Regions from separate parts of the Halomonas aquatica genome, predicted to be linked through region 3. Evidence: predicted binding sites of a transcription regulator. Region 3 holds the regulator's gene; each other region holds the start of a gene.
The links. Region 3 encodes sigma-54, which starts transcription at its own class of promoters, with help from an activator protein. Its sites were predicted from a motif close to TGGCACNNNNNTTGCTNT; they were not measured.
Positions count from the first base shown of each region.

Region 1: a site for sigma-54 is predicted at 4,915-4,932, ahead of speB (agmatinase). Genes of this name have one in related genera too.
Region 2: a site for sigma-54 is predicted at 4,881-4,898, ahead of ABE960_RS10420 (P-II family nitrogen regulator). Genes of this name have one in related genera too.
Region 4: a site for sigma-54 is predicted at 4,758-4,775, ahead of ABE960_RS04325 (CmpA/NrtA family ABC transporter substrate-binding protein). Genes of this name have one in related genera too.

Region 1 is NZ_JBEGCJ010000001.1:175,777-183,176, forward strand. It holds gene ABE960_RS00725 (aldehyde dehydrogenase family protein) at 1-788, opposite strand, end outside; gene ABE960_RS00730 (5-guanidino-2-oxopentanoate decarboxylase) at 829-2,448, opposite strand; gene ABE960_RS00735 (YjiH family protein) at 2,459-3,844, opposite strand; gene speB (agmatinase) at 3,910-4,860, opposite strand; gene ABE960_RS00745 (sigma-54 interaction domain-containing protein) at 5,044-6,465, shown strand; gene ABE960_RS00750 (hypothetical protein) at 6,597-7,400, opposite strand, start outside.
Region 2 is NZ_JBEGCJ010000004.1:298,456-305,855, forward strand. It holds gene ABE960_RS10390 (hypothetical protein) at 1-22, opposite strand, end outside; gene ABE960_RS10395 (host attachment protein) at 245-667, shown strand; gene ABE960_RS10400 (LysR family transcriptional regulator) at 722-1,648, opposite strand; gene ABE960_RS10405 (ferredoxin--NADP reductase) at 1,794-2,570, shown strand; gene ABE960_RS10410 (P-II family nitrogen regulator) at 2,703-3,041, opposite strand; gene ABE960_RS10415 (ammonium transporter) at 3,193-4,443, opposite strand; gene ABE960_RS10420 (P-II family nitrogen regulator) at 4,479-4,817, opposite strand; gene ABE960_RS10425 (accessory factor UbiK family protein) at 5,113-5,466, shown strand; gene ABE960_RS10430 (YifB family Mg chelatase-like AAA ATPase) at 5,560-7,062, shown strand; gene ABE960_RS10435 (hypothetical protein) at 7,075-7,400, opposite strand, start outside.
Region 3 is NZ_JBEGCJ010000005.1:293,331-300,730, forward strand. It holds gene lptC (LPS export ABC transporter periplasmic protein LptC) at 1-287, shown strand, start outside; gene lptA (lipopolysaccharide transport periplasmic protein LptA) at 284-814, shown strand; gene lptB (LPS export ABC transporter ATP-binding protein) at 814-1,539, shown strand; gene ABE960_RS12595 (RNA polymerase factor sigma-54) at 1,682-3,106, shown strand; gene hpf (ribosome hibernation-promoting factor, HPF/YfiA family) at 3,277-3,585, shown strand; gene ptsN (PTS IIA-like nitrogen regulatory protein PtsN) at 3,593-4,078, shown strand; gene rapZ (RNase adapter RapZ) at 4,122-5,039, shown strand; gene ABE960_RS12615 (HPr family phosphocarrier protein) at 5,043-5,312, shown strand; gene pmbA (metalloprotease PmbA) at 5,352-6,692, opposite strand; gene yjgA (ribosome biogenesis factor YjgA) at 6,812-7,318, shown strand; gene tldD (metalloprotease TldD) at 7,356-7,400, opposite strand, start outside.
Region 4 is NZ_JBEGCJ010000002.1:251,961-259,360, forward strand. It holds gene ABE960_RS04310 (TolC family outer membrane protein) at 1-757, opposite strand, end outside; gene ABE960_RS04315 (alpha/beta fold hydrolase) at 964-1,896, shown strand; gene ABE960_RS04320 (sigma 54-interacting transcriptional regulator) at 2,679-4,583, opposite strand; gene ABE960_RS04325 (CmpA/NrtA family ABC transporter substrate-binding protein) at 4,869-6,281, shown strand; gene ntrB (nitrate ABC transporter permease) at 6,283-7,140, shown strand; gene ABE960_RS04335 (nitrate ABC transporter ATP-binding protein) at 7,145-7,400, shown strand, end outside.

The sequences.
Region 1 (7,400 bases), on a different contig from region 3:
TCCAGCACCAGGATGGGGGACTTGCCGCCTAATTCCAGGGAGACTTTACGGACTCCCTTGGCCGCCGCGTGCATCACCTTCTCTCCCACCGCATTGCTGCCGGTGAAGGAAAGCTTGTCAACGCCAGGGTGAGCGGTGAGTGGCGCGCCGATACCCTCGCCGTCACCGTGCACCAGGTTCAGCACGCCGGCGGGCAAGCCCACGGCCTCGGCGATCTCTGCAACCGCTTGCTCAGGCAGCGGTGTCACCTCGGAGGGCTTGAACACTACTGTGCATCCTGCCGCCAGGGCCGGAGCAATCTTCCAGGCACTGGTCACCAGAGGGAAGTTCCACGGGGTGATCAGGCCCACTACCCCAACAGGGTCTTCAAAGCACTGGGCTTGGATACCGTCAAGGCCATGCTCGACCATACGTCCCTGACGCGCCTCCAGCTCGGCCGCCTGACCCGCGTAGTAGCGGTAAGCGGCGATGGCATCATCAAGATCTATACCCGCCTCAGCCAGGGCCTTGCCGTTATTGCGGGAGGAAAGACGCATCAGCGCATCGCGGCGCTCCTCCAGCGCGTCGGCAAAGGCGTATAGAAAAGCGCCCCGGCGCTCACCGCCAAGAGCCTGCCAAGAAGGCAGGGCATGACGAGCGGCGGCTACGGCGGCGTCCACATCGGTGGCATCACCGCCGGTGACTTCGGCGATTGTCTCCTGACGGTAGGGGTCTGTGACGGGTAGGCGACGACGTCCTGCGCTCTCGACCCAGCGGTTGTCGATGAATTGTCTTGTCAGCTCTTGCATGGGCGACTCTCTCGCAACGGGATTACAGGTCGAAGGGATGCTATTCCTGCAACGAGGCATTCCAGGCGGCCGCGTCGATCTCGATCAACGATGGTCCCTGCTGGGGGCGCTCGCGGATCGCCTCGGCCAGCGATTCAGGATCGCCGACGCTACGGGCATAACAACCGAATCCGGCGGCCAGCATCTGGAAATCCGGCGCCTGGATATCTACCCCCAATCGCGGGACATCCGCGCTATCCATGTAGCGGCGAATCTCTTCATAGCCCTGGTTGTGCCACAGCAGAATCAACACCGGCAAGGCCTCCTCCACAGCACAGGCCAGCTCGGTCAGGGTGAACATGATGCCGCCGTCACCCACCAGTGCCACGACAGGCAACTCGGGCTTCCCAAGGCTGGCCCCCATGGCGGCGGGCAGGCCATAGCCAAGCGTGCCGTAGCCCGTCGAGGCGTTGAAGAAACGCCGTGTCGCCGGCTGTGACACCAGGTGGTTGGCGGCATAGGTGGTGGCGCAGGAGTCACCGACCAGGATGGCCTCCGGCAGGGTGTCACGGAGAGTGTCGAACAGCGACACATAGGGCGCGAACGCCGGGTCCTGCCACAACGCCAGCGCCTCCCGAGTCGCTCGTGTCCGTTCCTCACCGTTTTTTCGAAGGGGAGTCTGGCTGAAACGGCTAGCCAGTGCCTTGAGGGTGAGCCCGGCGTCCGCCATAAGTGCAAGATCCGCCGGCTGATTTCTGGCCAGCTGCTCGGCGTCGATATCCACGCGGATCAGCCGCCCGCCAAGGGAGAACCCGTCATCGAAGACGACGTCATAGTCGGTCTCGCCCAGCTCGGTGCCAATGGCGAGCACCACATCGGCATCGATGGCCAATTTGCGCACGGCGGGCAGAGAGGCATTGGCGCCCAGGTCCAGGGGATGGTCGATGCCAAGAAGCCCCTTCGCATTGATCGTGGTGACCGCCGGGGCGTCCAGGGCCTCCACCATCGATCTCGCGGCACTCGGCTCCTTGATGCAGCCGCCGCCCAGAAGCACCAGGGGGCACTTGGCCTGCCTCAGCCAGTCACCCGCCTTCTCAAGAGCCTCGAGATCCGGCGATGCACTGGCAAGTGACGTACGTCGCCAACTGGCCGGTTCCTCTACCGGAGCATCGAGGAGATCGATGGGGATCTCGATGTGCACCGGCCCCGGGCGCCCAACCTCGAACACGGAAAAGGCCCTGGCCAGCACCTCGGGCAGCGCCTGCGGTTCCAGCAAGGTATGGCTGAACCGCGCGAGCCCCGCGATCAGCTGCTGTTGGCTCGGCAGTTCGTGCAGCCGGCCCTGACCGCGTCCCAGTGTGTCGTGACGATTGACGCTGGAGATCACCAGCATGGGGACCGAGTCGGCCAGCGCCTGGCCCATGGCCGTGGCGATGTTCGTCATCCCGGGGCCGGTGATGATGAAGCACACCCCCGGCTGGCCGGTGGCCCTGGCATAGCCATCGGCCATAAAGCCCGCGCCCTGCTCGTGGCGCGGGGTAACATGCCGGATGCCGCTGGCTGTCTCTCCTCCGCCCAGCCCACGATAGAGCTCGACGGTATGGACCCCTGGGATGCCGAAGACGGTATCTACGTCATAGGTGTCCCGAAGCAGACGGATGAGCAGTTCTGCACAGGTCATTTAGCGCCCCTCATCCCACCAGCCAGTGGGCCATGACGACGATGATCGGCAGGGTGATGGCGGTACGGATCAGGAAGATGGCTACCAGTTCCCACAGTTTGAGAGGGATCTTCGATTTCAGCAGCAGCGCGCCGATCTCGGACATGTAGACCAGCTGGGTCAGCGACAGGCAGGCAATCACGAAGCGTGTCAGCTCGCTATCGATGTTGCTGGCCAGCACCGCCGGCAGGAACATGTCGGCGAAACCAACCAGGGTGGCAGGCGCCGCGGCCTCGGCCTCCGGCAGGCCCATCCACTCAAGGACCGGCACCATGGGCATGGAAAGCCATGTGAACAGCGGAGTGAATTCGGCCAGGATCAACGCCACAGTACCGATGGCGATAACCAGAGGCAGCAGACCGAAGAAGATATCGGCGACGTTGAACATCGCGACGCGCAACAGCTGACGCGGGCCTGGCGCCTTCTCGGCGCGGGCGACGGCCATCCCCAGGCTGTAGCGCAACAGCCCCTGATCCCCTGTACGCTCCTCCTGCAGCTGACAGCCCACCGGCTCATAGTAGCTGTTCGACTTGAGTGAGAGCGGCGGGATACGCGGCACGATCACGGCGGCCACCAGACCGGCCACCACCACCGTCAGGTAGAAGGGCACGAAGAGGTGATTGATACCGATGAAGCTGGCCACCAGGAGCGCGAAGGCGATCGAGACGATGGAAAAGTTGGTGGCGATGGCCGCCGCCTCGCGGCAGTTGTAGAAACCCTTCTCATACTGCTGGGTCGTGATCAGGACGCCGACGGTGCCGGAGCCCATCCAGGAGGCGGTAGCATCGATGGCGCTGCGGCCGGGCAGGCCGAAGATCAAGCGGAAGGGAGTGCGAAGCAGGCTGCCGATGAACTCCATGAAGCCGAAATCGACCAGGAACGGCAGCAGGATGGCGGCAAAGAAGAAGAAAGTCAGCAGGACCGGCGCCAGGTCATTGAGCATGACGCCACCAGTGTAGGAGGCGGTAACAAACTCGGGACCGACCTTGAAGTAGATCATCAGCGCGAATATCGCCCCTAGCCCCCGCATGATAGTCCACGGGAGGGTCACGTCGAACAGCTCTCCCAGCGCGCTGCCTTGTGCCCAGGAAGGCCTGGAGGCCTTCACGTAGAGGGTCAGCACAAACGACAGGCAGAGTACCAGGGTGGCGATGGCAGGCAGCGACTCACCCAGCAGGGCCTTGAGCCAATCGGCGGCAAGGCCCATGCCAATATTGATGGTATCGCCTACCGAGAAAGGCACCAGGAACAGCAGAACGCCCATCAGCGACGGTACGATGAACTTGATCAGGCCGTGCCGTGACAGCGGCTCGCCTTCAAGCGCTATGTTGTCGGAGCTATCGAGAGAAGATGGCATGGATTACCTCAGGTTGACTTGTCATTGTGAAAATCTATGGCTGACCTGTATTCAGGCCAGACGCTTCAATCGCGACGCTTGACGCCCGGCAATACGCAAAGCATCTCGTAGAGCAGGGTGGCGCCAATCAAGGCGGTGTTGCCGCTGGGGTCATAGGGCGGTGCCACTTCCACCAGGTCACCGCCTACCACATTGAGCCCGGCTGCGCCTCGCACGATCTCCAACCCCTGCTGAGAAGTCAGGCCTCCCATCTCGACGGTGCCGGTGCCCGGCGCGACCGAGGGATCGAGGGCATCAATATCGAAGGAGATATAGACGGGCCCGTCGCCCATCTGCTCTCGCACTTCGGCCATCAACGGGGCGAGCGACCTGTACCAGCACTCCTCGGCCTGTACGACGCGAAAGCCCTGCTCGCGGCACCAGTCGAAGTCCTCTGCGGCGTAGCCGGTACCTCGCAGGCCGATCTGGATCACCCGCTGGCTATCCAGCAGGCCCTCCTCCTGAGCGCGGCGGAACGGGCAGCCATGCGCCACCTCCTCGCCGAACATCGTGTCGTTGATGTCAGCATGGGCGTCGATATGGATCAGCCCGACCGGGCCGTGCTTCTTGGCAATGGCCCGGAGCACCGGCCAGGTCAGGGTGTGATCACCGCCAAGCGTAAGGGGCGCGCAGTCGTGGGCCAGCACCCGGTCATAGAAGCCGGAGATGATGTCCAGGTTCTTGGGCAGGTTGAAGGTGTTGATCGGCACGTCGCCAATGTCCGCAACCTGGAGGCTATCGAAGGGTGCCGCCCGGGTCGCCATGTTGTAGGGACGCAGCATCCGCGACTCATCGCGAATCTGGCGGGGTCCCAGGCGGGTCCCGGGGCGATTGGAAGTCCCGATGTCCATGGGAATGCCGATGAAGGCTGCATCCAGACCCTCGGCGCCTTCCTGGGTCGGCAGGCGCATCATCGTCGCGGGCCCACCGAAGCGCGGCATGTCGTTGCCACCCAGGGGCTGGTTGAACTCACTCATGCAAAGGTCCTTTGCTTTTCTGGTCGGTGATGAATACGCAAGGTTCACATTAAATGTGCACAAACCATGCCACCCGGATTTCGGGGCCTGACCCAAACAAATGATTCATAACTAGATCACTCACCATCCAACAATGATGCAATAATGAATCATTGATGCATTCATGAATCCAAGGTCGACCACATGAGCAACATCGACAGTCTCATCCTCAGGACCATCATCGATACCGCCCATGACCACTACTTCGTGGTCGATGCCGACGGCAAGGTTCGCTATGTAAGCCCCAGTGCCGCGGCGGTATATGGCATCTCCTGTGAACAACTCCTGGCAAGCAGCGTGCAGCGTCTCGAAGACGAGGGGGTGCTGAATCCATCGATAAGCATCGAAGTGATGCACACTGGAGAACCAGTACAGCTCGTTCAGTGCACCGGCACCGGGCGCCAGGTGATTGCCCAGGCCCATCCGGTCTTTGAAGCGGGAGAGCTGGTGGCCGTCGTCAGCCGTTCCATGGATCTCACCGACCTTCAGCTGCTGCAGCAGGAATACACCTTGCTGCAGCAGCGCTTCAGCGACCACCTGAAGCGCAGCCAGGCACTCGAGCAGGAGGGTGCGACACTGGAGAGCGAGCTCGACGAGCTGGAGGTCAAGAGCCCCCTGATGCGGGAGGTGGCCCTGCTGCTCCGCCGGGTTGCCCCCACGGACGCGACGGTGATGATGCTCGGCGAGTCCGGGGTCGGCAAGACGGCCTTCGCCCGTCAGCTTCATCGCTGGAGCCCTCGACACGACGGCCCCTTCGTCGACGTCAACTGTGCCGCCATACCCGAAAGCCTGTTCGAGGCGGAGATGTTCGGCTATCGTTCCGGGGCCTTCAGCGGCGCCGCTCCCGGCGGGCGCATCGGGCTGATCGAGCAAGCCGCAGGCGGTACGCTCTTCCTCGACGAGATCGGCGAGCTGCCCCTGGGGGTACAGACGAAGCTACTGAAAGCTATCCAGGATGGGCGCATCTCTCGTCTGGGCGACAACCAGTCACGCCGCGTCGACTTCCGCCTCGTGGTAGCCAGCAACCAGGACCTCAGCCGACTAGTGAAGGAAGGGTCGTTCCGCCTGGACCTCTTCTACCGACTGAACGTCATACCCGTCACCCTGCCGCCACTACGAGAGCGCCGGGAGGACATTCCCGGCCTGGTCGAGCGGCAGCTGAAGCAACTCAATCGACGCTATAGGCAGGAGAAACTACTCGCGCGGAGCAGTTGGAAGTCGTTAATGCGTCAGGACTGGCCCGGCAACGTGCGGGAGCTTGAGAACTGGCTGGAGCGGGCCTGGCTATCCAGTGATGACACCATCCATGCCGACACACCAGTTCCTGCCCATCCGGTCACAGCGACAGCCAACGCCTCCGACCAAGGCGTTCCAGACCAAATCTCCTTTCCGACTCTCCACGAGGAGGAAGGCCTCAAGGACGCTCTAAGCCGCGCCGAGCGCACCATCCTTGCCGAGTTCTGCGAGTCTCTGCCCAGCACCTATGCCATTGCCGAGCGACTCGGCATCAGCCAGCCAAGCGTTGTCAGGAAGCTCAAACAGCATGGCCTGCGCATCCAGCGATGAGTGAATCGAGTGTTCGCATCTCCATAGCGGCCTGATGCCCAACGACAAGGCCCCCGGCGCATTCACGCCGGGGGCCTTGCTGTCCAACAGGCGTTCAGGACCCATCCAGCGTCCTGGCAGCCATTCTCCTGTCAGCGATCCAGCCGCTGCACCTTCAGCTCGTAGTTGTTGACGCCTCTCGTGTTACCGAACTTCTGGCCCTGCACGCGGATGCGATAACGGCCCGGTGAAAGCGCCGTCTCCATGTCGACATCGCCGTCGAAGCCCTGACCGGCGCCCTCGGCGACCACCCGACCGGACGCATCCAGCACCTCGAGGACGATGCGGTAGGTGTCCTGGTAGCCCGGCGGATAGGTGGAGGTGGTGATAGCGACCCGACCCTGCTCGGCCACCTCGAAGGTCAGCACCTCGCCCCGGGCGCGAATCTTCACGTCGGTGACGATGGTCTGGAAACCAGGCGCGGCCTCGTCACGCTCGGGTGACCCTTGCGCCACGGAGGCCGACGCCTCGGGCGAATCTCCGGTGGCGGCTGTGGCCGTCGCCGCCGCGCCGGACGCCACGTCACGTCGAGGCGCTGCAATGGTCGCCACGTCATCCTGGTTGCGCACGAAAACGCTGCCGCTGGCGTCACGCCCATTTCCGGTGAAGACCAGCCCGTTGCCATCGCTGACGGCCTCCTCCAGTCGCCGTCCCTGGTCATCCAGTCCGACGATCCGGATGGAGTAGCCATCGCCCGCCTTGCCGCGGGTGCCGAAGCGTTGGGCCTCGACGCGCAGGATGTAGTCGCCGGGGGACAGGCGCTGACGCAGGGCCAGGCCGCCGTTCTGTCCTAGCGCCTCGCTGCGGGCGATCACCTGCCCCTGGGCATCCTCGAGGACGGCTGCTATGCGGTAGTCCTCGGAGTATCCGGGGGTAACCCGGCTCTCGACCAGGTA
Region 2 (7,400 bases), on a different contig from region 3:
GGGGAAACAGGAACTGTCGCATCGGGGTCCTCCCGGAGAATGCACAACGTCACGATGAGTCGCACCGACCTCCGTGTCGGTCGGTGCGAGATGCTACCCCAGATTCCGTTGTCCTGCAGTCCTGTCATGCCGTCATCGTCTCAGGTTGACCAACCCCGGGGGGCTTGCCAATGTTGAATGAGAGGCGGAGGTCGGTGTCCCGACGGGCGGACTTCCGTCGACTCACCTTTATCGAGGAGCGGCTATGACTACCTATATCGTGGTGGCTGATGCGGCGCGGGCCCGCCTGTTTACTCGTGATGGCATCAATATCAGCGAGACGGACGGCCTGCTCCATGCCGAGGGTCGCCTGCACGAGGGGGATCTGGTGACGGACCGGGAGGGCGATGTCCGCGAGTCGACCACGGGCCGCAGTGCCGGCGGGGAGAGCGTGGCCACCCAGCACCACGAGGAGGTCTTCGCCCGCCAGGTCGCCGATCGGCTCTATCGCGCCCGGGTCGAGAATCGCATGGAGAAGCTGATCCTGGTCGCCCCGCCGCGTTTCCTCGGTCAACTGCGCGACAAGGTCGACGGCCCGACCGCCAAGCTGGTGATCCATACCCTGGCCAAGGATCTCACCAAGGCCTCCCTCGCCGATATCCAGGAGGCGGTCAGCGACCTCCGCTAGTGCCTGCCCGTGTCATCCACTCGCGGCCCGGCCCTGTTGCCGGGCCGTCCTGCGTCAGGGGACCTGGGGCAGGTCGATCTGATCGCTGCGGCGAACGCCCTCGGTCATCTGGCGGCACAGCTTGAGGAATTCGCGCATGCCGGTGGCCAGGTACTTGTGGCGGTGCCAGATGAAGCTGAACTGGCGACTCAGGTCCAGCTCCGGGGTGACGATGGGTACCAGGCTGCCGCGGCGGAAGGCGTCGCGCAGGGCGAGCCTCGAGACACAACCGATGCCGAGCCCCGACTCTACCGCTCGCTTGATGCCCTCGGTGTGCTCCAGTTCGAGCAGGATGTTGAAGCGCCCGCGACGATGCCGGGCGGCCTGTTCCAGGGTCAGCCGAGTGCCGGAGCCCTGCTCTCGCATGATCCAGGCCTCGCGCAGCAGGCGATCCAGCTCCACTGGGCCTGTGGTGGCAAGCGGGTGGCGCGGTGAGCAGAATACCGCCAGCTCGTCTTCCACCCAGGGCTGGGTGATCACGTCCTCCTCCTCGCACTGTCCCTCGATCAGTCCGAGGTCGAGCTCATGCTGGCGAATGCTCTCGATGATGGTTCGGGTGTTGCGCACCGAGAGCCGTACCCGGCTGCCCGGGTGGCGCTGCATGAAGTCGCTGATCAGCAGGGTCGCCAGGTAATTGCCGATGGTCAGGGTAGCGCCCACGTCCAGGGTGCCGATTCCCTGTTGTCCACGCAGCAGTTCCTCCACTTCCTCGGCGCGGTCGAGCAGGGCCACCGCCTTGGGCAGCAGTTGGAAGCCCAGGGCATTGAGCTTCAGGCGCTTGCCGATGCGATCCAGCAGCCGGCAGTCGAACTGGCGCTCCAGCTCGGCCAGGGCGGTGCTGGTCGCCGACTGGGAAAGCGCCAGGGAGCGGGCCGCACGTGAGACGCTCTCGTTCTGGGCGACGGCAACGAAGACCTCCAGCTGGCGCAGTGTATAACGCATGACGTTTCTCGCAGGCTATGATATCGAAATTATAGATAAGTATTATCCATACAATCCATTTAACAGATAACCTTCCGGCCCTTAGAATTGCCTTAACAATATATTTGGCTTATTTATTCGTTTATAGAATATAAAAGGAGTCGGGATGAGCAAGTTCGCGCTTGAGGACGTTCTCAGTGTGCATCACTGGAACGACACCCTGTTCAGTTTCCGCACCACCCGGGAGCGCAGCCTGCGCTTCAAGAATGGCCAGTTCGTCATGATAGGCCTCGAGGTGAACGGTAAGCCGCTGATGCGGGCCTACTCCATTGCCAGCCCCAACTACGAGGACCATCTGGAGTTCTTCAGCATCAAGGTGCCAGATGGTCCCCTTACCTCGCGCCTCCAGCACCTCGAGGTCGGCGACCAGATCATGGTCAGTCGCAAGCCCACCGGTACCCTGGTCACCGATGACCTTCTGCCGGGGCGTAACCTCTACCTGCTCTCTACCGGGACCGGCCTTGCGCCGTTCATGAGCCTGATCCAGGATCCTGAGGCCTACGAGCGCTTCGAGAAGATCGTGCTGGTCCATGGCGTCCGCAACGTCAGCGAACTGGCCTACGCCGACTTCATCCAGAAGGACCTGCCCGCCCATGAGTATCTGGGCGAGGAGATCAGCGAGAAGTTGGTCTACTACCCCACGGTGACCCGGGAAGAATTCCACACCATGGGGCGGCTGACCGACCACATCCGCAGCGGCAAGCTGGCCGAGGACACGGGGCTTCCGGCCATCGACCCCAAGCAGGATCGCGCCATGATCTGTGGTAGCCCGGCGATGCTCGACGACACCAGCCACCTGCTCGACGAGCTCGGCTTCACCATCTCGCCGCGCATGGGTGAGCCCGGCGACTACGTGATCGAGCGGGCGTTCGTCGAGAAGTGAGCAGCGCCAAGCCGCCCGGTCATGGGCGGCAGGTATCGAGATGGAAAAATGAAAACCCCGCCGGATCGAATCCGGCGGGGTTTTGCGTTGCTATCGGCAATGCCGATGACAGCAGTCTGCGGCGCTACGCGCTTAGACTGCGTCCTTGCCGGTCTCGCCGGTGCGGATGCGGATCACCTGCTCCAGAGCGGTGACGAAGATCTTGCCGTCGCCGATCTTTCCGGAGTTGGCCACCTGGGTGATGGCATCGATCACCTTCACCGCCATGTCGTCATCCACGGCCACCTCGAGCTTGACCTTGGGCAGGAAGTCCACGACGTATTCGGCGCCGCGGTAGAGCTCGGTGTGGCCCTTCTGGCGGCCGAAGCCCTTGACCTCGGTAACGGTGATGCCCTGGACGCCGATCTCGGAGAGCGATTCCCGGACGTCGTCGAGCTTGAACGGCTTGATGATGGCGGTCACCAGTTTCATGGTCTTGATCCTCGTCCTGTCCGTTGGTCGGTGGCGTTGGACGCCACCCTGGCTGCGTTCATTGTGCCAGAGCATACACCCGCTGCGGGAGGAATAAAAAAAGCCCCCCGAAGGGGGCCAGGAGGAGCGTGGGCTCACTCGCGTAGGTGTCTTACTTCTTGGAGGCACTGAACTCGGGGTAGGCTTCCAGGCCGCACTCGGTCAGGTCGACCCCTTCGTACTCTTCCTCTTCGGTGACCCGGATGCCCATCACGGCCTTGAGGATAAACCATACGATCAGGCTGGCCAGGAACACCCAGAAGAAGATGCCGAGGATACCGATGATCTGCGGACCGAAACTGGCACCGCTATTGGTCAGCGGTACGGCCAGCACGCCCCAGATGCCCACCACCCCGTGTACGGAGATGGCACCCACCGGATCATCAAGCTTCAGCTTGTCCAGGGCCACGATGGCGATCACCACCAGCAGGCCACCCGCGGCGCCGATGAACACGGAGCCCAGCGCACTGGGGGACAGCGGATCGGCGGTGATGGCCACCAGGCCAGCCAGGGCGCCGTTCAGGGCCATGGTCAGGTCGGCCTTGCGGAACCACATCTTGGCCAGGATCAGCGCGGCGATCACGCCGCCGGCGGCGGCCGCGTTGGTGTTGACGAATACCTGGGCCACGTTGTTGGCGGAGGACACGTCAGACATCTTCAGCTCAGAGCCGCCGTTGAAGCCGAACCAGCCCATCCACAGGATGAAGGTACCCAGGGTGGCCAACGGCAGGTTGGCGCCGGGGATGGCATAGATGCTGCCGTCCTTGCCGTACTTGCCCTTACGCGGGCCGAGCACCATCACGCCTGCCAGGGCCGCGGCCGCACCGGCCAGGTGCACGATGCCGGAGCCTGCATAGTCGGAGTAGCCGACCTCGGCCAGCCAGCCACCGCCCCAGGTCCAGTAGCCGGACACCGGATAGATGAAGCCAGTCATGACCACGGCGAAGGCCAGGAAGGCCCACAGCTTCATGCGCTCGGCGACGGCACCGGAGACAATGGACATGGCGGTCGCCACGAACACCACCTGGAAGAAGAAGTCCGAACGCATGGAGTAGTAGGGGGCGCCATCGCCGCCGGCGAGCACCGCTTCGACCCCGTTCTCGCTGCCGATAAGCGCGCCCAGGCTAGGCAGGAAGCCGCCGGCATCGCTGGAGTACATCAGGTAGTAGCCCACCAGCAGGTACATGGTGCATGCGATGGCGAACAGGGCGATGTTCTTGGTCAGGATCTCGGCGGTGTTCTTGGAGCGCACCAGGCCTGCCTCGAGCATCGAGAAGCCGGCGGCCATCCACATCACCAGCACGCCGCAGATCAGGAAGTAGAAGGTATCGAGCGCATAGCTCAGCTCGGGTAGTTCACTCATGGGTGTCTCTCCACGTCAGAAATGGGAAGGGGTGGTCAGACGGCATCGGCACCGCGTTCACCGGTGCGGATGCGGATCACGTCCTCCAGAGGCGTGACGAAGACCTTGCCGTCACCGATCTTGCCGCTGTTGGCCGCACTGCAGATGGCATCGAGCACGGTTTCGAGTCGTGAGTCGTCAACCGCGATCTCGACCTTGACCTTGGGCAGGAAGTCGACGACGTACTCGGCGCCACGATAGAGCTCGGTATGGCCCTTCTGGCGGCCGAAGCCCTTGACCTCGGTAACGGTGATGCCCTGGACGCCGTTGTCGGCGAGTGCCTCACGGACGTCGTCGAGCTTGAATGGTTTGATGATGGCGGTGATCAGCTTCATTCCGAATCTCCCTTGCTGGAATATGGGCTGGCATGGTGCCGCCCGACAAGTGGCTGCCCTGTTTAAGCGATAACCATGCCAGATTTTAAAATTTTCATTTTAAATCATATGGATGTGACGAGTTATTGTGTGTGGACGGCGGCGGGACGAACGAGGTCGATGGCGATGATGATTCATTGTGGTGCATTTATCAGAATGACTGCGCACCATAAGTGAGCATAGAAGGGTGATGCGTGGTGCCGGAGGCTTGCGTATCCTCTTGTCAGGCATCCAATCACGTTTCAGGAGAGACACCATGGTGAGCCATGATCGCATCAGTCGCTTGGCCCAGCAGATCGGTGACCGGCTGCAGGGTGCTTCCCAGGCGCCGGAAGAGGTACAGAAGGGCATCCAGCAGGTGGTCAAGGGCGCCTTCGACCGCCTGGAGCTGGTGTCCAGGGAGGACTTCGACATCCTGATGGACGTGCTCCAGCGCACCCGGGCGCGGGTCGAGGCGCTGGAGCAGCAGGTGGCGGCGCTGGAGGAGGGGCTGGATGGAGCCACCTCTCGGGAGACTTCACCGAGCGAGCCTGCAGAGGCGCTGCCGGAGACACCAAGCGCCGAGTCGAGCCCCGAGGAGGACGCCGGCGCCGGCGAGACCGACCGCTGATCCTCTGCCTGCCCTGTCCCCTATCAATCGTGCCCGGGCGCACCCCGCCGGCCTGGACTAGCCTGAAGTCAGACAGGCGGCGAGGGATCGCGCATGACGCTGGCAATCATCCACACCCGGGCCAGCCTCGGACTCGAGGCGCCCGAGGTGCTGGTCGAGGTGCATCTGGCCAATGGCCTGCCCGGCATTACCCTGGTGGGGCTGCCTGAGGCCGCCGTCAAGGAGAGCCGCGAGCGGGTACGCAGTGCCCTGATCAATGCCGGCTTCGACTTCCCCCTGCGACGCATCACCCTCAACCTGGCCCCCGCCGATCTGCCCAAGGAGGGCGGCCGCTTCGACCTGCCCATCGCCCTGGGGCTGCTGGTCGCCTCGGGCCAGGTGCCGCGCGAGGCCCTCGAGGGGATAGAGTGCGCCGGGGAGCTGGCTCTCGATGGTCGGCTGCGGCCGGTGACCGGGGTACTGCCGATGGCCATGGCAACATGCCATGCGCGCCGCCGGCTGATCGTGCCCCGGGCCAACGCCGACGAAGCCGCCCTGGCAGGCGACCTCGATGTGCTGCCCGCCGATCACCTGCTCGAGGTGGTGGCCCACCTGCTGGGCCAGGAGCCCCTTCTCCCGCACCGTTCGTCAGGTCCCGCCCCCTCGACGGAGCCGGGCCCCGACCTGGCCGAGGTAAGGGGGCAGCATCAGGCCCGGCGTGCGCTGGAGGTGGCCGCCGCCGGCGGTCACAACCTGCTGTTCGCCGGCCCGCCGGGGACCGGCAAGACCATGCTGGCCAGTCGCCTGCCGGGCATCCTGCCGCCGCTCTCCGAGCAGGAGGCCCTGGAGGTGGCGGCGATCCGCTCGGTCAGCGGGCTGGCGCATGCCGAGCAGTGGGGCGTGCGCCCCTTCCGTGCCCCGCACCACACCGCCAGCGCCGTGGCCCTGGTAGGCGGCGGCTCGAAGCCGCGCCCCGGCGAGATCTCCCTGGCCCATCGTGGCGTGTTGTTCCTGGACGAACTGCCGGAGTTCTCTCGACACGTGTTGGAGGTGATGCGCGAGCCCATGGAGTCGGGGCAGATCCATATCGCCCGGGCCAGCCACGAACGACGCTTTCCTGCCGGCTTTCAGCTGGTAGCGGCCATGAATCCCTGCCCCTGTGGGCATCTGGGCGACCCACGCCAGCCCTGCCACTGCACCGCTGCCCAGATCCAGCGGTATCAGGCACGACTTTCCGGCCCGTTGCTCGACCGCATCGACCTTCAGGTGGAAGTGCCGGCGCTGGCGCCGGAGCAGTTGACCTCCCGTGAGCCGGGCGAGTCCTCGATGGTGGTGCGCGAGCGGGTGCTGGCGGCGCGGGCGAGACAGGCGACGCGCGGGGTGCTCAATGCGCAACTGGCCGGACGAGCCCTGGAGGAGGCCTGTGCCCTTCGGGCAGGGGATCGGGCCTGGCTGGCCGGTGTGCTGGAGCGGCTCAAGCTGTCGGCTCGGGCCTACCATCGGGTGCTGCGGGTGGCCCTGACCCTGGCCGACCTGGCCGGCGAGGGGCGCCCCGGGCGCGATCAGCTGATCGAGGCCATCGGCTATCGTCAACTCGACCGGCTGCTGAAGCGATGACGGGCACCGCGATCAGAGCGCCGTGGCGTCCAGGGCTCCGCTGATCTCCGCGCGCCAGGCGGGTTCGTCGCGTCCCGTGCGGCGCAGCTCCAGGTTCAGGCGATAGGGCAGCAACTCGCGATCCGAGAGCCTCAGGCGGGGGCCGTCGGCCATCAGGCGGGTGTCCAGTCGCCACTGGTTGTCGTGGCCGCCCTGCGCCATGGCCTCACGCCATTCCAGCACCTGGGGGCCACTCGAGACCGCCAGCAGGGCCCGAGTCAGGCTCTCGAGCAGGCGCTCGTCGGTGAACCCCAGCCTGGCGTCGACCTCCGGCATGGCCAGCAGCAGGACCTGATCGA
Region 3 (7,400 bases):
CCCGCGGCGACAGAGGCACCCTGGAGACGGGCGGCAACCCGCTGACCCTGTCCGGCGATGCGCAGCTCCGGGCCCCTGCGGAGCGCTGGCAACTGGACACCGAGATCCTGCATTTCGATGCCGATAGCGGCCACGCCTGGAGCGAGACGCCGGCTGTGCTGCGCCAACCTCCCCAGCGGATGAGCGGCGAGCGCTTCGACGCCTGGATCCATGACAACCGCGCCCGGCTGACCGACAATGTCCGCGGCCACCATCCGCCCCAGACCCACGAGGACCCCGAGTCATGACGCGAACTTCCCTCGCCCCCCTTTCGACCCTCGTCGTCATCGGCCTGTTGCTAGGCAGTGCTCAGGCACTGGCATTGGAGGGTGACGCCAGCGCCCCGATCGAGGTGGAGGCCAATCAGCTCGATCTCGACGATCGCGAAGGCACCGCCGTCTATACCGGCAATGTGGACATCCGCCAGGGGAGCATGCAGCTGACCGGCGACCGTGTGGAAATACGGCGCAACGACCAGGGCCAGCTCAGTCAAGCCACCGCCACCGGCGAGCGCGCCTACATCGAGCAACTGCCCGCACCGGACGAGCCCATGGTCCGCGGCTGGGGCCGCACCGTTATCTACCACGTCGCCGAGCGCCGCATCGAACTGATAGACCGCGCCGAACTGCATCAGGGTGGCGACACCTTCGATGGTGGCTACCTCGAATACTTCCTCGACCGCCGCGTCGTCCAGGCCCGCTCCGATGCAGAAGGTGTACAGGAGCGCCAGCGGGTGCGGATGACCCTCGAGCCCGCAAAGCAGGGCGGCCAGTGATGAAGACCCTGAGAGCCCAGCACCTGGCCAAGGGCTACAAGCGTCGCCGAGTGGTGCAGGACATCAGCCTCTCCATCGGGCAGGGCCAGATCGTCGGCCTGCTCGGCCCCAACGGGGCCGGCAAGACTACCTCCTTCTACATGATCGTCGGTCTGGTGCGCGCCGATGCCGGCGAGGTGCATATCGACGACCTGGACCTCTCGACCGCAGCCATGCACGAGCGGGCCAGGGCCGGCATCGGCTACCTGCCCCAGGAAGCCTCGATCTTTCGCAAGCTGTCGGTCGCCGACAACATCATGGCGATCCTCGAGACACGCCCGGACCTCGACCGCAGGGGCCGCGAGGCCAGGCTCGAGGAGCTCCTCGGGGACTTCCACGTGACGCACATCCGCGACAACCTGGGCATGAGCCTCTCCGGTGGCGAACGGCGACGCGTGGAAATCGCCCGGGCGCTGGCCACCGAGCCTGCCTTCATCCTGCTCGACGAACCCTTCGCCGGCGTCGACCCCATCTCGGTGGGCGAGATCAAGGGCATCATCCGCCAGCTCAAGGCCCGAGAAATCGGCGTGCTGATCACCGACCACAATGTGCGCGAGACCCTCGATATCTGCGACAGCGCCTACATCGTCGGTGACGGCCGGATCATCGCCGAGGGCAATGCCGAGGCGATCCTGGCCAACCAGCGCGTCCGCGAGGTCTACCTGGGCCAGGACTTCCGGCTCTGAACTCCAATCTCATGATATAAATGTCGTTATGGCTAAGCGGCATGAAGATTGCGCATGGCACGATTGTTGCATTTTTCCAGTTGCAACCCCCTCGGCCAGGGGCTAGGGTGGGAGTTTTCCTCACGTCGGGGGAACTCCTCTCATGGCCATGAAGGCTTCCCTGCAGCTTCGCGTCGGCACCCAGCTGACCATGACCCCCCAGCTGCAGCAGGCCATCGCCCTGCTGCAGCTCTCGACCCTGGACCTACGCCAGGAGATTCAGCAGGCGCTGGATTCCAACCCCCTGCTGGATGTCGAAGATGACTTCGGCGAAGAGGAGGTGGACGAAACACCCGACGACGACTGGGCCAGCGAGATTCCCGACGAACTCACCACCGACAGCGACTGGTCGGATACCTATCAGGACCTTGGTAGCGTTCCTGCCGGCGGCAGTGGCGAGGGTCCCGATTTCGAGCGTCAGGCGTCGGGGCAGAGCCTGCAGGGCCATCTGGCCTGGCAACTGGCCATGACCAACCTGGACGAGCGCCAGATGCTCATCGCCGAGAGCCTGATCGACAGCCTGAACGGCGACGGCTACCTCACCCAGCCCCTGGAGGAGATCCGCGACGGCCTCAGGGCCCAGGGCCTCGCGGGCCTCAGGAGCCGGGAACTCGAGCAGGTGCTCCTGCGCCTCCAGCAGTTCGAGCCCACTGGGGTCTTCGCCCGTGACCTGCGCGAGTGCCTGATGTTGCAACTGGCCACCCTGCCCGATGACACACCGCTCTTGCCCCAGGCCCGCCGCCTGGTTCGCCAGTTCCTCGAGGCCCTCGCCGGCGACGACCGACGCCTTCTCAAGCGCCGGCTCAGCCTCGACGATGAGGCCCTCGACACGGTGATCGACCTGGTACGCTCGCTGGATCCCCGCCCCGGCAGCGCCTTCACCGAAAACGACAACGACTATGTGATTCCCGATCTGATCGCGCGGCATGCCCGCGATGGCTGGCAGGTAGAACTCAATCCCGAGGCCATGCCGCGCCTGCGCATCCAGCCCGACTATGCCGCGCTGATTCGACGAGCCGACAAGAGCGAGGACAACCAGTTCCTCAAGGACCACCTGCAGGAGGCGCGCTGGCTGATGAAGAGCCTCTCCAGCCGTAACGATACGCTGCTGCGGGTGGGCCGCGAGATCATGGTGCGCCAGATCGACTTCCTGGAGCATGGCGAGGAGGCCATGAAACCCCTGATCCTGGCCGATATCGCCCAGGTCGTGGAGATGCACGAGTCGACCATCTCGCGAGTCACCACCCAGAAGTTCATCCATACCCCGCGCGGCATGTTCGAGCTCAAGTACTTCTTCTCCAGCCAGGTAGGAGGCGGCAACGGCGAGGGTGATGCCCACTCCAGCACCGCCATCCGCGCCCGGATTCGCAAGCTGATCCAGGACGAGGCCCCTCGCAAGCCACTCTCCGACAGCAAGCTGGTCGCCCTGCTCGATGAGGCCGGCATCGGCGTCGCGCGACGCACGGTAGCGAAATATCGCGAGGCGATGGGAATCCCCTCCTCCAGCGAGCGCAAGCGGCTGCGTTGAACGGGGTCCAATGGCGCACTCCAGTACCCGGATGCTTTCTCCCGAATTTGCCGCAAGCAATTGAAATCACGCTATTCGGCGAGAAATCCAATCCCCTCGACCGCGGGGGTATGCAGGACGACAAAAAGGGTTACAATCGATTCACACCCCGTAAGAGCAAGGAGCGTGTCATGCAAGTCAACATCACCGGCCACCATGTAGACCTGACCGACGCACTGCGTGACTATGTGCAGGAGAAACTTACCCGCGTCGAGCGTCACTACGACAACATCACCAACGTGCAGGTCACCCTCTCCGTGGAGAAGGAACGCCAGCAGGCGGCCTGCACCCTTCATGCCGCCGGTGCCGACCTCCATGCAGAGGCCATGGATAATGACATGTATGCCGCCATCGATGCTCTCGCCGACAAGCTCGACCGTCAGTTGGTGAAGCACAAGGAAAAGGCCCAGGCCCGCGCCCAGGGCGCTGGCGCCCGCTGATTCCGTCATGACACTGGACGCCATCCTGCCCCCCGAGCGCACCCTCTTCGATGTGCCGGGGGGGAGCAAGAAGCGAGTGCTGGAATTCTTCAGCACCTTCATTGCCCAGAACACGCCGAGCCTCGACAGCCAGGAGGTCTTCAGCCGACTGATCGGCCGCGAACGACTGGGCAGCACCGGCATCGGCAACGGGGTCGCCATCCCCCACGCACGAAACCCTCACTGCAAGGCACCCATCGCCGGCTTCCTCAAGCTGGCCGAACCGGTGGATTTCGATGCCATCGACGGGGAACCGGTAGACCTGGTCTTCGTGCTGCTGGTACCCGAGGAGGCCGACGAGGCGCATCTCGCCTTGCTCGGCCAGGTCGCCGGCGTGATGAACGACACCGACACCCGGGCCCGCCTGCGTCACAGCGCAAGCCAGCGCGAGCTCCATGAGCTCCTCATGGAGGCGATTCGACAACAGGCCCAGACCGGCGGCCAGGGAGGCTGATCCTCCTTGGCCGCCCGGCCATTACCACGACCAGGAGACCCGCATGCAGCTCGTGATCATCAGTGGCCGGTCGGGTTCCGGCAAGTCGATCGCGCTGCAGGCGCTTGAAGACCTGGGCTACTACGCCATCGACAACCTGCCGGCGATGCTGCTCGGCCCACTCGTTGATGAGCTCCAGGGTGATCGCAGCGTGCGCTCCTCGATCGCCGTCAGCATCGATGCCCGCAATCTCCCGGAAGCCCTGGAACGCTTTCCCGAGTTGCTCGATGACCTGCGCACCCGCGACCTTGAGTGCCAGGTGGTCTACCTGACCACCGATGCGCGGATCCTGCTGGAGCGCTACTCCCACACCCGGCGCCGCCACCCGCTCACACGCGGCAGTGGCATGACCCTGGCCGAGGCCATCGACACCGAGGAACAGGCGCTCTCGGAGATCCGCGATCTCGCCGATCTGGTGATCGACACCTCGCGGCTCTCGGTGCACGAGCTACGGGGGCGCATCACCGACCAGGTAGCGGGCCATCGGGCCGAGCAGATGACCCTGACCGTGGAGTCCTTCGGCTTCAAGCGCGGGGTGCCGCTGGATGCGGACATCGTCTTCGACGCCCGTTGCCTGCCCAACCCCTACTGGGACCCGGCACTGCGGGACGCCACGGGACGAGAGGCCAGCATCATCGCCTTCCTCGACAGCTACCCGGTGGTCTCCGAGATGCACGATGACATCCTCGCCTGGGTAGAGCGCTGGCTGCCGCGCTACCAGAACAGCCAGCGCAGCTACCTCACCGTGGCCATCGGCTGCACCGGGGGCCAGCACCGCTCGGTCTACCTGGCCGAACGACTGGCCAATCATCTCTCGCGGCGGCATGCCGGCGTCAGACTTCGCCATCGCGAGCTGGGGATGCAGGTCAAACTCGCCACCGAAGAAACGGCGGGCCACGACACGCAACAGCAAGGAACCTGACGCGTGCCGAGACGCAAGCTGACCCTGACCAATCGGCGCGGCCTGCATGCCCGCGCCGCCACCAAGCTGGTACAGTGCTGCCAGCCCTTCGATGCGCGGGTCACCGTTCACCGGGGAGGCCAGCAAGCCGATGCCGGCAACATCATGTCGTTGCTGATTCTCGCCGCACCCTGCGGCACCGAGCTCGAGGTCTGCACCGACGGCGAGGACGCCGAGGCGGCCCTCGAGGCCATCATCGCGCTCTTCGAGGCCCGGTTCCACGAGGATGCCTGAGGGCAGGCCAGGACCGGCCCTTGCCAGGCATCATGCTGGTCAGCTGCCTGCCACCATCATCTCGTCGATCAGCCAGCTGCCGGTATGGATGCTGCCTCGGGTATCGGTATCATCCCCCACGCCCACCAGCCCCTTGAATATCGTTTCGAGGTTGCCGGCAATGGTGAACTCCTCCACCGGATGCTGGATCCGGCCGCCTTCGACCCAGAAGCCGGCCGCACCGCGCGAGTAGTCGCCCGTCACGCCATTGACGCCCTGCCCCATGAGTTCGGTGACCAGCACGCCACGGTCCATGCGCGCGAGCAGCGACTCGCGGCTCTCAAGCGGCGCGGTGAGGCGCAGGTTACGGGCGCCGCCGGCATTGCCGGTGGTCTGAAGGCCCAGCCGCCGAGCGCTGTAGGCCGAGAGCATGTAACTGGCCAGGCGACCGTCCTGGATGAAGACATTGTCTCGGGTCTGCACGCCATCGTTGTCGAACGGCGAACTCGCCATCGCCCCTACCTCCATGGGGCGCTCCCCGAGGCCGAACCACTCCGGGAAGAGCGCATCATTCAGGCGTTCGCAGAGGAAGGATGCCTCGCGGAAGAGGGAGCCCCCGGCGATGGCGCTCATCAGGTGGCCGACCAGGCCGCTGGCCAGAGTCGGGTCGAAGAGCACGGGCATCCGGCCGGTGGCCGGGCGCCTGGCGCCAAGGCGGCGCAGGGTGCGATGGGCGGCGCTCTCGCCCACCGCTTCGGCGTCAAGCAGATCGCGCGGGTCGCGGGCGCTGGTATAGTCGTAGTCGCGCTGCATGCCGTTCTCATCCTCGGCAATCAGCATGCAGGAAAGCGAGTGGCGGCTGCCGCGCTGGCTGCCCAGGAAGCCGTGGCTATTTCCGTAAACGCGCACCCCCTCGCCGCTGGAGAGGCTGGCCCCGTCGGAGCTCTTGATGCCCGCCATGCCTCGCCCGGCCGATTCGCAGCGCAGGGCGAGTTCGGTGGCCTCGTCGATGGAGAGTGGCCAGGGGTGATGGACATCGAGATCGGGAAGGTCCGTGGCCATCAGTGCCGCATCGGCCAGGCCCGAAGCCGGGTCCTCGCCGGTATGGCGGGCGATCGCCAGGGCCTTCTCGACCACGGCACGCACAGAGGCCTCGCCGGCATCGCTGGAGGAGGCACTGCCCTTGCGCTGTCCCACATAGACGGTGATGGCGATCCCCTGGTCCCGGGACAGTTCGACCGTCTCCACCTCGCCCTCGCGAACGCTGACGCCGACGCCCTGATCGACGCTGGCCCCCACCTCGCAGCTCTCGGCCCCGAGCTGGCGGGCCAGGTCCAGGGCCATCCGGGCGCGACTTTCCAGCAAGGCCTGCTGGGCGGTGGCATCGAATGCCTGTGTCATGAACGTCTCTCCTCAGTCGGCCGGCCATGGCGCCGGCCCTCAAGATGGTGCATTGTCCAGCCCCTTGCCGCGGGCTGATATACTAGCGCGCAATTCGACCCCGACGACGTGGAACCGGCATGACCCAGGATGACCTATCCCCGGCCGAACAGCGGCCCAGCAAGTCCCAGCTCAAGCGCGAGATGCAGGCCCTTCAGCAGCTCGGCGAACAGATCATCGCCATGAGCGATGCCCAGCGTGGGCGATTCCCGCTCTCGGATGACCTGCTGGCCGCCGTCGAGGAGACCGGGCGCATCAAGGCCCGCGAGGCCCGCCGCCGCCACATGCAGTACGTCGGCAAGCTGATGCGCGGCGAGGACCTCGAGGGCATCCAGGCGGTGTTCGACGAGATCGAGAACGAGACGCTGCGCCGCGATCATGCCTTTCACCGCCTCGAGCAGTGGCGCGACCGGCTCATCGCGGAAGGCGACGACGCCGTGGAGGCCTTCGTGGTCGAGTTTCCAGACGTCGAGCGTCAGGCGCTGCGCCAGCTCATCCGAAACGCCCGTCGCGAACGCGACCAGGAAAAGCCGCCGACCAACGCCCGCCGACTGTTCCGCCTGATCCGCGATACCGCGGGGTTGTAAACCTTTCGCTTCTCGGCAAGAACAGCCCTTGTTTGCCTCAGGACTGGGTGCCACCCACGGTCAGCTCGTCTAGCTTGAGCGT
Region 4 (7,400 bases), on a different contig from region 3:
AATGATCGCGATCGCCGGGGGTGGGAGGCGCAATGGGGATCTCGTCCCCCAGCGAATCGATGCTGGAATATCGCTGGCCGGTCAGGCGCTCCAGGGCCTCGAAGCTGACCTGCAGGTTGCTCTGTGCCGTGATGCGCTCGGCACGCGCCTGGTCGAACGCCGCCTGGGCCTCCTCGACCTCGGTGATGGCGATCAGCCCCACCTCGAACTGCTCCCGGGCCTGCTCCAGCTGGCGACCGATGGCCCGCTCCTGGGCGCGCCGGGCCTCGAGCACCTCATGGGCACGCAGGATCTCGAAGTAGGCCGAGGAGACATTGATCAGCACCTGCTGCTCGGTGGCAGCCAGCCGGTAGAGTTGCTGGTCGATCTCGCGCTCAGTCTGCTCCACCTCGCGGCTGTTTCGCGCATCGAAGAGCGCCTGAGTGGCCTCCAGTGTCAGGCTGGCGCCGGTGTAGCTGTCATCCGCGGTCTGGAAACCGCTCGACTGGCTCTCGTACTGGCGGTTGTGGGTCAGGTTGCCCGTGAGGTCGACCTGTGGCAGCAGGTCGCTCTGCTGCACGTCCCGCCCCGCCCCGACGCTGCTCGTCTGTGACCGGGCCGCGGCAAGCTCGGCGTTGCTGTCCATGGCATCGCTGGCGATGGTCAGGAGATCAGCCGCCTGCAGGGGTGAGGCGAAGGCCGAGGCGACCAGCGCCGGCAGCAGGGTGAGGCGGGCAAACCGCGCGCCGGTGCGACGAAGGGGACGGGAACACATCATCGGTAGATCCTCGGTTTCTGGAAGAAGAAAATTTACATACATTGTCGCATGTGTACTGCTTTAGTCCACCGCCAAGCTGACAGGCGATGGTGGATCCTGGCCCTTGTCCGGAAAAATCCGCTATGCTCCCTCGCGGCGTGGGCCGTTAAAGCTCGGTCCATTAGAGCTCGGTCCGCTACGGCCTGGCCCACTGAGGGAGAACGCCCATGGATGCTCTGGAACTCGTCAGGGTGAGAGAGCTGGAGGTCGCCGTCAGGATCTGGCATCCCGAGGCACCGCGCACCGTGATCGCCTGGCATGGCCTGGCCCGCCACGGCGGCGACTTCGCCGACTTCGCCCGCGAGTTGGGACCCGAGTGGCGAGTGCTCGCCCCGGACACCCCGGGACGCGGCCTGTCGAGCTGGTCGCTCTACCCCGCCCACGACTACCTCTACGCTAACTACATGAGCGTAGCACTGGCGCTGCTCGATCACTTCGGCCTCGAGCGGGTTCCCTGGGTGGGCACCTCCATGGGCGGATTGATCGGCATGCTCCTGGCCGCCGAGCCGGAGAGCGCGGCGCGCATCGAGCGGCTGGTGCTCAACGACGTGGGCCCGGAACTCGACCCCGAGGGTCTGGCGGATCTGGCCGGCTACTTCGGCGTGCCCCATCGCTTCACCCGCTTCGGCGACCTGGAGGCCGAGCTACGGCGCCACTACAAGGGCTTCGGCATCGAGGGTGACGACGCCTGGCGTCGCCTCGCCCTGGGCAGTGCCCGTCGCCTGCCCGACGGCAGCTGGACCTACCACTACGATCCCCGCATCGGCGAGCAATTCGTCCATGACACCCCCCGGGACACCTGGGCCGACTGGGCCGCAATCCGCTGCCCGCTGATGGTCGTCCGAGGCCGGCAATCGCCGCTGCTCAAGGCCGAGAGCGTGACACGCATGGCCGAGGCGCAGCCCGGCCTGGTGACCCACGAAGTGCCCGGCTGTGGCCACGCCCCCATGCTCGACCGGGTCGACCAGGTCGCACCGATTGCCGAGTTCCTGGCCGGGTCGGCCGGACCCCACCCGATCACACGTGCCCGAAGCGGCATGTCCTCCTTGTGGCAGCGCCTGCTGGGCCGCCTGGACAACCGCCCGAGAGATCACAGCTAGAGAGCCAGCGAAGACGGGCCTTCGGGCTCGAATCCCCTCGGGGTCTGATGCACTCACATGACGCACGGAGCGCCTCTCCTTGCATGAATTCGTGCATTTTCCAGGGTTTTTCTCGCCTTTTGAGAAAAACGAACGATCGGTCGATTTTCTCAACACAATGTACTTCTACTTCTTTTCAACCAGGGCCTGATGGATGGCACGCTTCTAGCACGCACTTTCGTGCGCGACTCTGGGCCCTCCGGCGTCGGCGGTCGAAAAAAACCCAGTGAAGGGGAAATAATAATGGACCAAACTGCCCGTATGCCCGTAGCGGACGTCATCTATCCTGCACCCGCGGTTCACCCCGACGAACCTCCGGTAACTCCGAACCCGGAACGACGTCGATTGTTCAGGCTGGCAGGCGGCCTCCTCCTCATCACCGCCATGACAGGCTTGATGCCCATGCGCCCGCTCAGCGCCGAGGTCCGCCCCGAGGGCGGGGAAGGCGAGAGGGACAGGACCTTTGGGGGTCGGGGTCGGCGGCCCGATAAAAAGGCCCGGGGCCTCAACGGAACGGACTGGGATGATATGGAATTCATCGAACAGGTAGATCTTACGCCTCGCCGTGGTGGCCGACGGCTTCGTAACTCCAAGCCTGTCGCCAGTTCGGGACAGAACCCGCTCTCTACGGACAGTCGACGCACCGACGGGAGTCGATAGCCCTGAGGCTATCGTCGTCACCACGGCGAACAGCCTCGGAATGCCCGTCCACCGCGGGGTCGATGATCATCGGCCCCGCGGCCTCAGCTGGTCCTGTCGCGAGCCTTGAAGTCGGCGGGCTCGATGCCCCATTTGCGAAGTCGTGAGAACAGCGTCGTCGGCTTGACCCCCAGCAGCTCCGCTGCCCCCCCTGCCCCCGATACCTTGCCTGCGCTCTGCATCAGTGCCGTGACGACATTGTCGCGCTGGCGACGGGAGAGTTCCTGCTCGGGCAACGGCGCCCGCTGCGTGACCGTGGGGAGCGACGTCCGAGCTCCCGGCCCTGGCTCGGCCGACAACAGATCATCGAAGATCAGCCGCCGGTCCTGAGAGACGATGACCTGTCGTTCGATGATGTTCTCCAACTCGCGGATATTACCCGGCCATCGATAGCGCTTGAGCACCTCCAGCTGCGCAAGCGGGATGCGCTCTCCGGGCTTGTTGAATTTCTGACAGGCACGTTTCAGGAAGTGCTGTGCCAGCAGGGGCACGTCCTCGATGCGCTCACGCAGGGGGACCGAGGCGATCGGAAACACATTGAGGCGGAAATAGAGATCCTCGCGGAAGGTGCCGGCGGCCACCATCTCATGCAAGTCGCGATTGGTCGCGGCCATCACGCGCACATTGACCTTCCGGGTATGGACCTCGCCGACCCGTTCGAACTGCTGATCCTGCAGCACCCGTAACAGCTTGCCCTGCAACTCCAGGGGAATTTCCCCCACCTCATCCAGGAACAGGGTGCCGCCATCGGCCAGCTCGAAACGCCCCAACCGGTCGCTGGTCGCCCCGGTGAAGGCCCCCTTCACATGCCCGAAGAACTCACTTTCGAACAGGTCACGGGGAATCGCCGCACAGTTGACCCGAATCATCGGGCGATCGCCCCGCGAGCTGTCGGCATGGATAGCGCGGGCGATCAGCTCCTTGCCGGTGCCGGACTCACCATTGATCAGCACGTTGGCATCGGTGGGCGCCACCAGGGCGATCTGACGAATCAGCTGTGCCACCGCCGGGCTCTCGCCGACGATCTCGCTGTGATTGAGCTCGGCGGTAATCTCCTCCTGCAGGTACTTGTTCTCGAGCTCCAGGCGCCGCTTGAGCGAGCCCACCTCCGCCAGGGCGTCACGCAGTCGCTGTTCGCCTTGCTTTCGCTCACTGATGTCGCGAAACAGCACCACGGCGCCGACCAGACGCCCCATCTCGAAGATGGGCGTACTGGTGTATTCGACCGGCACCGGCTCGCCATTCTTGTGCCAGAACACCTCGTCATCGACGCGATGGACCTGACCGTCGCTGAACGAGGCGTGAATCAGGCACTGCTGCACGGGGAACTCACTGCCATCGATGCGCGTGTGATGAAACAGCCGATGGGCATCGTGACCCACCATGTCGCTACTGCTCCAGCCGAGGATGCGCTCGGCGGCAGGATTGACAAAGGTGGTCTTGCCTTCGGCATCAAGCCCATAGATGCCCTCCCCCGCCGCCCCCAGGATGAGCTGATTCTGGCGTTCGATGCGCTCGAAGACCTGCTCTATGCGCTGCCAACCGACCTTCCCGCTTCGATGCTGGCGACTCAGATCGGCCTGGGACCGACGGCGTTCGACCTTGTCACGCTCGACCAGGGTCAGCAGCAGTCGAGACCCCTCGGCCAACGGCACCGCGAAGATCTCGATCCGATGCGGCTGACGGCCCAGGTCAAGCAACACCAGGTCATCCGACCAGGCCGGCGGACGCGTCAGGGCTTCATCGCTGAAAGTCACCCAGAGCGGCAGGGAGGCACTCAGAAAATGGCTGAACGGGCGTGCGTTGAGCTGATCCGCATCGCCCCCCATCAGCGTCTCGGCGGCAAGGTTGACCTTCAACAGCCGGTCCTCGAAGGGATCGACGATCAGCATGGCTTGCGGAGCGGCCTGGAAGGCCTGGTCGGAAAGGGGCATGGGGTCGGCTCGCATGGCAGTGATCTCTTTTTAACACACCAGGACCACGACAGACTCGAAATCTCGTCATTTATAGTCACGAAGGTTCGTAAATTACGAGATATCGTCACGCATAAGAGGTGGGCTGGCCTGCACATGCCAACCATCAACCCATTGACGGATATTCCTTTTATTCGCATTCAAGTGATTTGGCACGGCGTTCGCAACTTTATTCGGTGTCCAGTCGAGACGCTGGGCCTTCGAACAGACCGCCAATGAAGCGGCTCCCCTCCCCCATGATCCAGTGAGGTGAACTACAACATGAAAGATCACAACAGCCTGGGTAACCCCTTCGACCATCGCCAATCGCTGATCCATGGTCGCTCGTGCGACTGTCATGATTGTCAGGCCACCTCCGGCCACCACGACCATGCACATACGGCCCATGCCAAGACCGAGCAGGAAGCCCTGCCGGACAACGAAGCGATGCTCGATCGTGTCGTGGAGAGCACGCTGGTGCGCGGCATCTTCGGCCACAGCGACATGCATCGCCGCCAGTTCATGAAACTGGTCGGTGGCGGCACCGCGGCCGCCGCCCTGGCGAGCTTCCTGCCCATGGATGCCATCAAGGCGGCGGTAAAGGAGGACATGGGGCCGCTGGAGAAGTCCAAGCTCAACGTCGGCTTCGTGCCGATCACCTGTGCGACCCCGATCATCATGGCGCACCCGATGGGCTTCTATGAGCGCTATGGCCTGGATGTCTCGGTGATCAAGACCGCAGGCTGGGCCGTGGCCCGCGACAAGTCATTGAACCGCGAGTATGACGCGGCCCACATGCTGACCCCGATGCCGCTAGCCATGACCATGGGTGCGGGTTCGACCCCTGAGCCCTACATCATGCCGGCCGTCGAGAACATCAATGGCCAGGCGATCGTGCTGCACAATGACCACAAGGACAAGCGCGATCCCAAGCAGTGGAAGGGCTTCATCTTCGGGGTGCCTTTCGAATACTCGATGCACAACTTCCTGCTGCGCTACTACGTGGCCGAGCACGGGCTCGATCCCGATCAGGACATTCAGATCCGAGTGATTCCGCCCCCCGAGATGGTCGCCAACCTGCGGGCCGGCAACATCGATGGCTTCCTGTCGCCCGACCCCTTCAACCAGCGCGCCGTCTACGAGCGTATCGGCTTCATCCACCTGCTGACCAAGGAAATCTGGGAAGGCCATCCGTGCTGCGCCTTCGCCACGAGCCAGGCGTTCGCCACCGAGAACCCCAACACCTATGGCGCCCTGCTGCGCTCCATCATCGATGCGACCCAGTACTCGTCGAAGCATGAGAACCGCAAGGAAATCGCCTCCGCGATTGCCCCGACCAACTACCTGAACCAGCCGGTGACGGTCATCGAGCAGGTATTGACCGGGACCTACGCCGACGGCCTTGGCGGGGTCCAGCAGGTGCCGGACCGCATCGACTTCGACCCCTTCCCCTGGCACTCGATGGCAGTGTGGATACTCACCCAGATGAAGCGCTGGGGCTACATCGAGGGCGACGTCAACTACCAGCAGATCGCCGAGCAGGTCTACCTGGCCAGCGATGCCAGGAAGGTCATGAAGGAGTTGGGCTACGACGCCCCCGAACAGGCCAGCCGCAACTACGAGATCATGGGCAAGACCTTCGACTACACCCAGCCCGAAGCCTATGTGAAGAGCTTCGCCATCGGGAGGGGTTGATATGGATCGTACGACCACCGAGTGGAATCTCAGTCTCAACATGAGGGCGGCGCTGGTCGCCCTGGTGTTGCTGGTCGTCGGGCTGGGCCTCTGGGAGGGTCTCAATCAGGTCCCCAGCGCTGACAACAGCGTCGAGATGACCGAGTACGAGAAGCTGATGGGCGGCGTCGAGGACACCGCCCGGGTGCCCCCGCCCTCGGACGTCATCGAGCGCGCCTGGGAGGAGCTGTCCAATCCCTTCTACGACGCCGGACCCAACGACAAGGGCATCGGCATCCAGCTGGGATACTCTCTCTACCGGGTACTCGCCGGCTACCTGCTGGCGGCGGCCGTCGCCATCCCGGTGGGCTTCTTGATCGGCATGTCGCCGCTGATGTATCGGGCGCTGAACCCCTTCATCCAGGTGCTGAAACCGATCTCGCCCCTGGCCTGGATGCCCCTGGCGCTCTTCATCATTCGTGACTCCGAGGCGTCGGCGATCTTCGTGATCTTCATCTGCTCGATATGGCCGATGCTGATCAACACCGCCTTCGGCGTGGCCGGGGTGCGTGAGGACTGGGTCAATGTCGCCCGCACCCATCAGCTGTCGCCCTTGAAGACCGCCTTCCAGGTCATCCTGCCCGCCGCGGCACCGACCATTCTCACCGGCATGCGCATCTCGATCGGTATCGCCTGGCTGGTGATCGTCGCCGCAGAGATGCTCGTCGGCGGCACCGGCATCGGCTACTACGTCTGGAACGAGTGGAACAACCTGGACCTGACCAGCGTGATCTTCTCGATCCTGATGATCGGGGTGGTCGGCATGCTGCTCGACATGTGCCTGGCCTTCGTCTCGCGCCTGGTGACTTACGAGGAGTAACCCCATGAGTCAACATTTCGTTCAAGTCCAACAGGCCAGCAAACGCTTTCCCCAGGGACGTGGCCAGGACGACCTGACCGTCTTCGAGAACGTCAACTTCAATCTCGAGAAGGGCGAGTTCGTGTGCATCATCGGCCACTCTGGATGCGGCAAGTCGACCATCCTCAATGCCCTCGCCGGCCTCGACCAGTTCACCGATGGCGGCCTGATCATGGAAGGCCATGAGGTGAAGGGTCCCGGGCTCGAGCGCGGGGTGGTCT